DNA from 3 places in the Arthrobacter sp. UYCu712 genome. Region 1 is predicted to be linked to each of the others. Evidence: predicted binding sites of a transcription regulator. Region 1 holds the regulator's gene; each other region holds the start of a gene.
The links. Region 1 encodes HrcA, which represses chaperone genes, less so after heat shock. Its sites were predicted from a motif close to TTNGCACTCGNNNNNNNCGAGTGCNAA; they were not measured.
Positions count from the first base shown of each region.

Region 2: ABIB51_RS04945 (Hsp20/alpha crystallin family protein) is a predicted target of HrcA. The motif match lies at 2,089-2,115, and genes of this name have one in related genera.
Region 3: groL (chaperonin GroEL) is a predicted target of HrcA. The motif match lies at 1,473-1,499, and genes of this name have one in related genera.

Region 1 covers NZ_JBEPOZ010000004.1:46,680-49,932, forward strand. The annotation lists gene ABIB51_RS05530 (DUF3097 domain-containing protein) at 1-470, opposite strand, end outside; gene hrcA (heat-inducible transcriptional repressor HrcA) at 698-1,711, shown strand; gene dnaJ (molecular chaperone DnaJ) at 1,810-2,937, shown strand; gene ABIB51_RS05545 (16S rRNA (uracil(1498)-N(3))-methyltransferase) at 2,940-3,253, shown strand, end outside.
Region 2 covers NZ_JBEPOZ010000003.1:255,894-259,146, forward strand. The annotation lists gene ABIB51_RS04935 (GH1 family beta-glucosidase) at 1-1,031, opposite strand, end outside; gene ABIB51_RS04940 (hypothetical protein) at 1,088-1,477, opposite strand; gene ABIB51_RS04945 (Hsp20/alpha crystallin family protein) at 1,595-2,020, opposite strand; gene ABIB51_RS04950 (MerR family transcriptional regulator) at 2,157-2,483, shown strand; gene ABIB51_RS04955 (MmcQ/YjbR family DNA-binding protein) at 2,507-2,815, opposite strand; gene ABIB51_RS04960 (phosphatase PAP2 family protein) at 2,857-3,253, opposite strand, start outside.
Region 3 covers NZ_JBEPOZ010000007.1:66,874-70,126, forward strand. The annotation lists gene ABIB51_RS09165 (cold-shock protein) at 1-27, shown strand, start outside; gene ABIB51_RS09170 (ABC transporter substrate-binding protein) at 102-1,364, shown strand; gene groL (chaperonin GroEL) at 1,680-3,253, shown strand, end outside.

The DNA.
Region 1 (3,253 bases):
GCGACGGCCGCCGTAAGGTCATCGATGCCGTGCAGCGGCTCGACGACGATGCCCTCGACCCGGAGGTCGTCGCCCCAGACCTTTTCCACCAGCTCGGCGTCGTGCTTGCCTTCCACCCAGATCCTGCTGGCCTTGGCGACCTGCGCGCGCTGGCCCTCAACGCGGAGCGAGCCGGACGCCGTGCGCCCGCCGCCCGCCGGTGTATGGGCGGGCCGCGGCGCCGGCGGCATCAGCCGGATCGGCGAGCCCTCCAGCAGGAACCCGAAGCCGAGCCGGAAAGACCGCGACTTGCCCCGGCGGTCCTCCAGGGCCACGACGTACATCCCGCCGGACTTCTCCACCCGGGTGACGGCGCCCACCCAGCCCGACTGCACGTCCTCGAGCACCATCCCGCGTTCCACGGGGACTTCGGGCAGCTCGGCCTTGGCGGGGGCGGACAGGTCCTGGGGGCCCCAGTTCTGGTACGACATCTGTTACACACTGCCTTGCGTTCGGAATATTACGGCGGGCTGTGCCCGAAAACACCAGCCCCGGGAAGAACGCCCGGAGCGAATCCAATGCTAACAACGCGGCGACTCATATTAGACTGGTTAGCACTTAGGCATGTCGAGTGCTAACCCTGCCCTGTGCGGACCCCGTGCCGGGCGCGCCCGGACCGGGCGGCACCGAATGCGGGACAGTCGATTGGAGGTGGAGCGTGAGCGAACCACGCAAGCTCGAAGTGCTGCGCGCCATCGTGGAGGACTACGTCCATTCCCGTGAACCCGTCGGCTCCAAAGCCCTCGTGGAACGGCACCACCTCGGCGTGTCCAGCGCCACCATCCGCAATGACATGGCGGCCCTGGAAGACGAAGGCCTCATCACGGCGCCGCACACGAGCGCCGGACGGATACCCACGGACAAGGGCTACCGGCTCTTCGTGGACCAGATCTCCGCGGTCAAACCGCTGTCCCCGGCGGAACGCCGGGCCATCCAGGCCCTGCTGGAGGGATCCGACGACCTTGACGACGTCCTGGACCGGACGGTGCGGCTCCTCTCGCAACTGACCAACCAGGTCGCCGTCGTGCAGTACCCGCACCTCAGCCGGGCCAAGGTGCGGCATCTTGAATTTGTCCTGCTGGCGCCCCGGAAGGTGCTGGTGGTCCTGATCGCCGACACCGGCAAGGTGGAGCAGCGGGTGATCGATGTCCTGCAGGAGCTCCCGGACGAGGCCGTCTCGGAACTGCGCACGCGGTTCCTGGCCCGGCTCTCCGGGACTTCGTTGAACCTGCTGCCGCAGACGCTGCAGACCGTCGTCGCCAGCTGCCCGCCGGCGCGGCACAACGCAGCGCAGGCGCTGGCCCGGGGACTCGAAGCCCTGGCCACCAGCAGCCGCGAGGAACGCATGGTGATGGCAGGAACAGCCAACCTTGCCCGCTCCAACGTGGACTTCCCGCTGAGCATCGGCCCCGTGCTGGAGGCTCTCGAGGAACAGGTGGTCATGCTCCGCCTGCTCGGAGACATGGCGGCGGACCCGCGCGGCGTGACGGTCAGCATCGGCCGTGAGAACCCGTACGACGGCCTCGCCGAAGCATCGGTAGTCGCGACCGGCTACGGCCCGGACGCCACCGCCAAGGTCGGCGTCCTGGGCCCCACCCGGATGGACTATCCGACCACCATGGCCGCCGTCCGTGCGGTGGCCCGCTACCTTTCCAGGATCCTCGGACCCTGACCGCCCGCGCAGCCGGCGGACCTGCCGCTGCGGACCAGACTTCTTGCCCCTAACAGGCAGTGCCCCACCGGCAGTACAAAAAGGAAGAGATACAAATTTTGAGCAGCCACTACGACGTTCTTGGAGTCTCCCGCGAAGCAACCGGGGAAGAGATCAAGAAGGCTTACCGCAAACTGGCGCGGACCCTGCACCCGGATGTGAACCCCGGTGAGGACGCGTCAGACCGTTTCAAGGCCGTCACGCACGCCTACGAGGTACTCTCCGACCCGCAGAAACGCCGGGTCTACGACACCACCGGCAACGAGAACGGCACCGACAACGGCTTCGGCGGCGGCAGCTACTCCGGCCAGGGCTTCGCGTTCCAGGACATCTTCGACACGTTCTTCGGCGCCGGCGGCCAGGCCGGTCCGGCGTCGCGGATCCGACGCGGCCAGGACGCCCTGATCAGCGTCCGGATCGAGCTCCGCGACGCCGTGTTCGGTGTGAACAAAAAGCTCGAGGTGGACACGGCAGTCACGTGCCCCACATGTGACGGGTCCTGCTGCCGCGACGGCAGCCACCCGGAACGCTGCGACATTTGCGGCGGCAGCGGCCAGGTCCAGCGCGCCGTCCGCTCCATCCTCGGCCAGGTCATGACCACGGCCCCGTGCGGCAGCTGCGAAGGCTTCGGCACGGTCATCAAGGACCCCTGCAATGAGTGCGCCGGGCAGGGCCGAATCCGCAGCCGCCGGACGCTGACCGTCAAGGTCCCCGCCGGCGTTGCCACCGGCACCCGCATCCAGCTCTCCGGCCAGGGCGAGGCAGGACCCGCCAGCGGGCCGGCCGGTGACCTCTACGTGGAGATCCGGGTCAACAACGACGCCACCTACGTGCGCGACGGCGACGACCTGCACGCCAGCCTGAACATCCCGATGACCGCGGCTGCGCTCGGCACCGAACTCACGCTCGATACCTTTGACGGGCAGCAGGAGATCGACGTCAAGGCCGGCACCCAGTCCGGCGAGATCATCACACTGCGCGGACTCGGCGTCACCCATCTGCGCGGCTACGGCCGCGGGGACCTCAAAGTCCACCTGCAGGTCGAGACCCCGGGCAAGCTCGACGCCGCCCAGGAGGACCTGCTCCGCCAGCTCGCGAAGCTGCGCGGGGAGCAGTTCACGGAGGGCAAGCTCGCCGCGAGCGGCGGGGTCTTCGCCAAGCTCCGGGACCGGTTCGGTAACCTGTAGCGGTGAGCAACCCGGTCTTCTTCACTGCCCCGGGGACCCTGGACCAGCAGGTCCCCGGTTCCGTCTTCGTCCTCGACGGCGCCGAGGCCCGTCACGCGGTCACGGTGAAACGCCTCGGCGTGGGCGAGGCGGTGGACATCGCCGACGGCGCCGGCAAGCGGCTCACGGGGACCGTGGCCGCCGTCGCGCCCGGTGAACTGACAGTGGAGTGCGTGGAACTGGCCGCGGAACCGCGGCCGGACCTCCGGCTGGTCCTGGTGCAGGCCCTGGCCAAGGGCGACCGGGACGAACTGGCGGCCGAGACCGCCACGGAGCT
Region 2 (3,253 bases), on a different contig from region 1:
TCGGTGTCCGGGAACGTGGCGATATGGAAAGGCGCACCCGGAGTGCCGCTGAGGTCGTCCCCCATCGCCTCCGCCATTCCTTCCGGCACGGTGCCGTCCCCGGGCCCGGATCCGACCCGCGTCGGCATGTAGTAGTTGAGGCCGTAGAAATCCAGCGGCTGTGAAATGAGCTCCATGTCCTCGCTGGACGGGCTGAATGCCGAGGAGAACAACGTGGCTGCCCGGATCATGTCCGGATACTTCCCCACTAGCACCGGATCCGCGTACAGCCGGTTCTGGGCTGTGTCCATGAGTCCGGCGCTGACCTTGTCCAGCGGGTTGCTGGAGGCCGGAACCATCGGGGAGTACACGTTGGTGATGCCGACTTCACCAGCCACCTTCGCTGCCCGGAGCGCCTGCAGGGACAACCCGTGGCCCAGCAGCTGGTGGTGGACGCTGGGCAGCGCCTTCAGCATCAGCGCTTCGCCGGGCGCGTGTATGCCCAGGGCGTAGCCGTTGGTGGTGACGGTGGCCGGCTCGTTCACGGTGACCCAGCGGGCCACGCGGTCGCCGTACGCCGCCGCGGCGATGGCGGCGAACTCCCCGAGCCGGTAGGCAGTGTCCCGGTTCATCCATCCACCGGCCTCGTCCAGCGGCAACGGAGTGTCCCAGTGGTAGAGGGTGGCCATGGGGCTGATCCCGTTGGCCAGCAGCAGATCGATCAGCCGGTCATAAAAGTCCAGGCCGGCCGGATTCACCGGCCCGCTGCCGCCGGGCTGGATACGCGACCAAGACAGCGAAAACCGGTAGGAATCGATCCCCAGTTCCTTCATCAGCGCCACATCCTGGGGCATCCGATGATAGTGGTCGCAGGAGACCGCGGGGCTTTGGTCTTCCACGATCGAGCCGGGTTTCGCCGCAAAGACGTCCCAGCCGGAGGGACCCCTGCCATCCTCGTCCAGCGCCCCTTCGATCTGGAACGCGGAGGTCGCCACCCCCAGGGTGAAACTCGGCGGCAGCAGCGCAGCCAGATTCTTGGCGGAAGCATTCATCGGTGGTGTCCCTTAAGTAGTTCAGGCAGTTGATTGATTTTAGGCGCGCCCGGCCCTCAGTACATGGATCCCCCGGGTCCGTAGAGGAATTCCTTGGCGTGGGCCACCGCCTTCTTGAAGGCATCGTTCCTCAGCGAGAGGAGGTGCTCGGCCTCATCCACTGACGGTTCCAGGTACCCGGTGTACCCCGGCCGGAGCACCCATATATCGCCGGCCGGCGGCAGATAGAACACGCCGAACGAGCGGTGCTGGATGTCGTCGGCGGTCCAGACAGGAACCACCGCGAGTGCGGCGCCCGTCTCGATGTTGATCCACTGCGCCCGGGGAAGTGGCGCCTCGTACGCTTCCGGGTCAAGGAACGGTGCTGTCCCCTCGCCCCACCGCTCCTCGAAGCGCTCCCGGAAGACCGGCATCACGTGGGAATCGTAGCGGCGCCACGCACTCATGGCTGGCCTCCTTCTAGTGTGCTTTTCCCTTGTGTCGGAGCGCAGACAGCTGTCGGACCGCCCGGCGGCGGGAATGCGGCCACGGCGGGCGCCGGTCCGTTGCCCTGCGGCTACCCGCTACTTCGAGATTTGGTGCAGATTGTCCTGCGTGTGGGAGATCTCGATCTTCCGCGGTTTAGCCGCTTCCAGCACCGGAATGCGGAGCGTCAGGACGCCGTCCGCGTAGGTGGCCTTGACTTTCTCGGTGTCCAGGGTGTCGCCGAGGATCAGCTGGCGGCTGAACACGCCGCGTGGCCGCTCAGCGGCGATCAGCTCCACGTTGGGCTGCGTCGGATCGCGCCGTTCAGCCTGGACTGTGAGGACGTTGCGTTCAATGTCAAGATTCACCGAGTCAACGTTGACCCCGGGCAGGTCGAATGCGACGACGAACTCGCCGTCCTCCTGCCAGGCGTCCATCGGCATGGCAGCGGGCCGCGCCACCGTGCCGAGGACCTGCTGCGTCAGGCGGTCCAGCTCCCGGAACGGGTCGGTACGCATCAACATCATGATCCACTCCTTCTGACGGGATTCCTGTGATCTCCGCTATCCAACCAGTATCTGTGGTGGTGAATATAGATTTTTTATAGCACCAGTGCCAAACTGTTGCAACAGGGAATTTTGGACCGGGCGGAGGAGCACTATGGCGGAACGCGGAACGGACGTGGGCCTGTACGCGATCTCCGTGGTGGCCCATCTCGTCGGGACCGGACAGCAGAACATCCGGCTCTACGAGCGGAGAGGGCTGCTCAGGCCGGACCGCACAGCCGGCGGGACCCGGCAGTACAGCGAGACGGACCTCGCCGTGCTGGGACGGATCAGCGAACTGCTGGAGGAAGGACTCAACCTGGCCGGGGTGGCCAAGGTCCTCGAGCTGGAAGCGGCCAATGCCCGGCTGCGGAGCGAGCTGAAACGCGCCCGGGCGCGCGTTCCTGCGGCCACGTGCACACCCGCCGATCCGGCGCCCTGACCCGGACACGCGCCTGGCTGTGGCTACCGCCGTCGTCCGCCGGCAAGGCGGTGGGACTCCGCCAGGAGCTCGCCTAGTTCCACGGCCTCGATCCGGTCCAACCGGACCAGGACCAGCAGCGGCGAGCGGTCATGGTGCGGGGTCCAGAAGTACGTTTCAGGGTCCGTTCCGGCGAGCGCCTCGCGCTCCTCCGTCTTGACCGTAAGGACCCCGTCCTCCCAGATTCTGGCCATCAGCGTGCCGGCGAACCACGCGGGCCTGCCCCAACTGGGCCGCTCCGTCACGCCCGGCAGTGCCAGGGCAGCTTGGCGGACGTCGTCTTCGGTGGCCATGGCCCACTGTCGCACCGCCGGCACTGCCCGGGCAAGGGCGGCTAGTCCTGGCTGGTGTCGGCCTTCGAGCGGGTCCCGGTGATCTGCTCGCCGGGGATGCGGGCGGTTCGCCACGTGTCGAGGGCGATCACCGCGCCCAGCACCACGAAGGAGATGGACAGCGAGGCCAGCGCGTCGGTGGTCCAGTGATAGCCCAGATAGAGCCGGCTGACCGACGCGAAGAAGATCCCGATTCCGGCGACCCCAAAGCCGGCGACGGCGGCCTTGGGGTTCCGGCGCCTCGAGAAGATGAGGAAGGTCGTGACGAGGAGGAAGTCGCAGGCTCCCAGGACGTGTCCGGAGGGGAAGGAGAAAGTGGTGTCTGGCCCGAAGAGCATCAAGTCCACCGGCGGGCGCTGCCTGCCCACGGTCCGGCCGATGGCTTGGGCCAGGATCACT
Region 3 (3,253 bases), on a different contig from region 1:
CAGGCCGAAAGTGTCCGGCCGGCCTAGTGGCATTCTCCGCTGCAGCGCACGCCAGTCAGGAGGCTGCCGGTCACACCCCCGCCCGACGCCGGAAGGCTGGCCTGCGGCCCGGCCGCTCCGTGGCCGTGGGCGCGGCTGCGGTCCTGGCCTTGTCCGGCTGCCTGGGTCCCGCTGGCGCCGCCCGGGTGCAGAGCGCGGACGCCAGCGGCGACGGGACGCTGAAAATCGGCCTCATCCTGGACAACACCGGCAAGCAGGACTTCCTCAACGCGTCCCAGCTGGCGGCGGCGAAACTTGCCGTCAAGGAAATCAACGCCGCGGGCGGGCACAAAGGCAAACCGGTCGAGCTGCTGCCGGAGACCATCAGCGAAGACACTGCCGGCCAGGCCAGGGAGCTTGCGGCCGCCAAAGCCGACGCCGTGATCGGGCCCACCGACTCAAGCCGCGCACCCGGTGCCATCGACGTGCTGGCGAACGCCAAAATTGCCCTGATCTCCCCGGCAAACTCCGCCAGCGGCCTGAGCTCCTACAAGAGCGGCGGCTACTACTTCCGCACGTCCGCCGCGGACGTCGCGCAGGCCTCGGTCCTCGTCAAGCTCGCCAGGGACGGCGGCGCCAAAACGCTGGCCGTCGTGTACGAGGAAGGCCGCTACGGCAAAGACCTCTCCACCGCCGTCGGCGCCGCGGCCAAGCAGGCAGGCCTGGGGCCCGTGGCCGTCGCGGCGTTCAAGCCGGGCCAGGCGCAGCAGGCGGCCGCGGCCGCCAACGCGGCGGCTCCCGACGCCGTCGTCCTCGTCGCCCGGAACGGGGCGCAGGGCGCCATCGCCGAGCTGAACAACGCGGGCGTTGCAGGACCCAAGCTCATCCTCAGCGACGGCGCCGTCAGCCAGTACGGCTCCGGCCTCGGCTCCCGCGCCCTCGACGGGGCGCGCGGCCTCCTTCCCGGAACCTTTCCGTCAGCCCACTTCCAGGCCGAGCTGGTATCCGTCGATCCGGCCCTGAAGGACATGACCTTTGCCGCGGAAACCTATGACGCGGTCAACCTCGCGGCCATCGCGGCAGCTGCTGCCGAGGACGACGCCGGCACTTCCATCGCGGCCCGGCTGATTTCCGTTTCGGGCGGCAACCCGCAGACCGCCGACGGGTCCCAGCCCTCCGGCGGGTCCACGGCGTGTACGTCCTACCAGAAGTGCGTCGACGTCCTGCGTGCAGGCAACCGCCCCGACTACGACGGCGAATCCGGTCCGATCAACTTCGATGCCAATGGCGACGTCACGGCGGCCAACTACACGGTGTTCGGCTACGGCGCGGATAACAAAGCCACAATGAGCGGAAGCGAAACGGCCCGCAGCGGCGGCAGCTGATCGCTCGTAGCGTATTGTGCCGCGGCACAAGCCGGGCAGAGAACCGATCCGGGCCCGGACGGGAGACTCACTGGTTGCACTCTCCACGGGGGAGTGCTAATTATTGACTTAGCACTCCCGCGTATTGACTGCTAAAACGACGCCCGGTTCGCCCGGTCGCGAAGTCAGGCAGTTGGACCGGGAGCGAGAGAAATACCTGGCTGGGTGAGATCCCGGACCCAGCGGCGTACAGAGGCCGCCGGGGAAGGATCGTCCGTCGCGGGCACCGGAGCCAGGTTCATTCTTAACGACTGTCCCGAAAGGACTACTGCCGTTATGGCCAAGATCATTGCATTTGATGAAGAGGCACGCCGCGGTCTTGAGCGGGGCCTGAACATCCTCGCCGACGCCGTCAAGGTCACCCTCGGCCCGCGTGGACGCAACGTCGTCCTCGAAAAGAAGTGGGGCGCCCCCACGATCACCAACGATGGTGTTTCCATCGCCAAGGAGATCGAACTGGACGACCCGTACGAGAAGATCGGCGCCGAGCTGGTCAAGGAAGTTGCCAAGAAGACGGACGACGTCGCTGGCGACGGAACCACCACCGCAACCGTGCTGGCACAGGCCCTGGTCAAGGAAGGCCTGCGCAACGTCGCGGCCGGCGCTGATCCCCTGTCGCTCAAGCGCGGCATCGAGAAGGCTGTCGAAGCCGTCACCCGCGAACTCCTGGCTTCCGCCAAGGAAATCGAAACCAAGGAAGAGATCGCCGCTACCGCGTCCATCTCCGCCGGTGACAACGAAATTGGCGCCCTGATTGCCGAAGCCCTGGATAAGGTCGGCAAGGAAGGCGTCATCACCGTCGAGGAGTCGAACACCTTCGGCCTCGAGCTCGAGCTCACCGAAGGCATGCGCTTTGACAAGGGCTACATCTCGGCCTACTTCGTCACCGACGCCGAGCGCCAGGAAACGGTCCTTGAGGATCCGTACATCCTGATCGTCAACTCCAAGATCTCCAACGTCAAGGAACTGGTTGCTGTCCTCGAAAAGGTCATGCAGTCCTCCAAGCCGCTGCTGATCATTGCCGAAGACATCGAGGGCGAGGCCCTGGCCACCCTGATCGTCAACAAGATCCGTGGCACCTTCAAGTCTGTCGCCGTTAAAGCGCCGGGCTTCGGCGACCGCCGCAAGGCGCAGCTCGCGGACATCGCCATCCTCACCGGTGGCCAGGTCATCTCCGAGGAAGTCGGCCTCAAGCTTGAGACCGCCGGCCTCGAACTCCTTGGCCACGCCCGCAAGGTCGTTGTCACCAAGGACGAGACCACCATCGTCGAGGGTGCTGGCGACGCTGACCAGATCGCCGGCCGCGTTTCGCAGATCCGCGCCGAGATCGAGAACTCCGATTCCGACTACGACCGCGAGAAGCTGCAGGAGCGCCTGGCCAAGCTGGCCGGCGGCGTTGCAGTCATCAAGGCCGGTGCCGCAACCGAGGTTGAGCTCAAGGAACGCAAGCACCGCATTGAGGACGCAGTCCGCAACGCAAAGGCTGCTGTCGAAGAGGGGATCGTCGCCGGCGGTGGCGTTGCCCTGATCCAGGCCGGTGCCAAGGCATTCGCCAACCTGCAGCTCGAAGGCGACGAAGCAACCGGTGCGAACATCGTCCGCGTTGCCATCGATGCCCCGCTGAAGCAGATCGCCTTCAACGCCGGCCTCGAGCCGGGCGTTGTTGTGGACAAGGTCCGCGGCCTGCCCGCAGGCCACGGCCTGAACGCTGCAACCGGCGAGTACGTCGACCTGCTGGCCGCCGGCATCAACGACCCGGTCAAGGTCACCCGCTCTGCCCTGCAGAACGCGGCTTCCATTGCCGGCCTGTTCCTCACCACCGAGGCCGTTGTGGCCGACAAGCCGGAGAA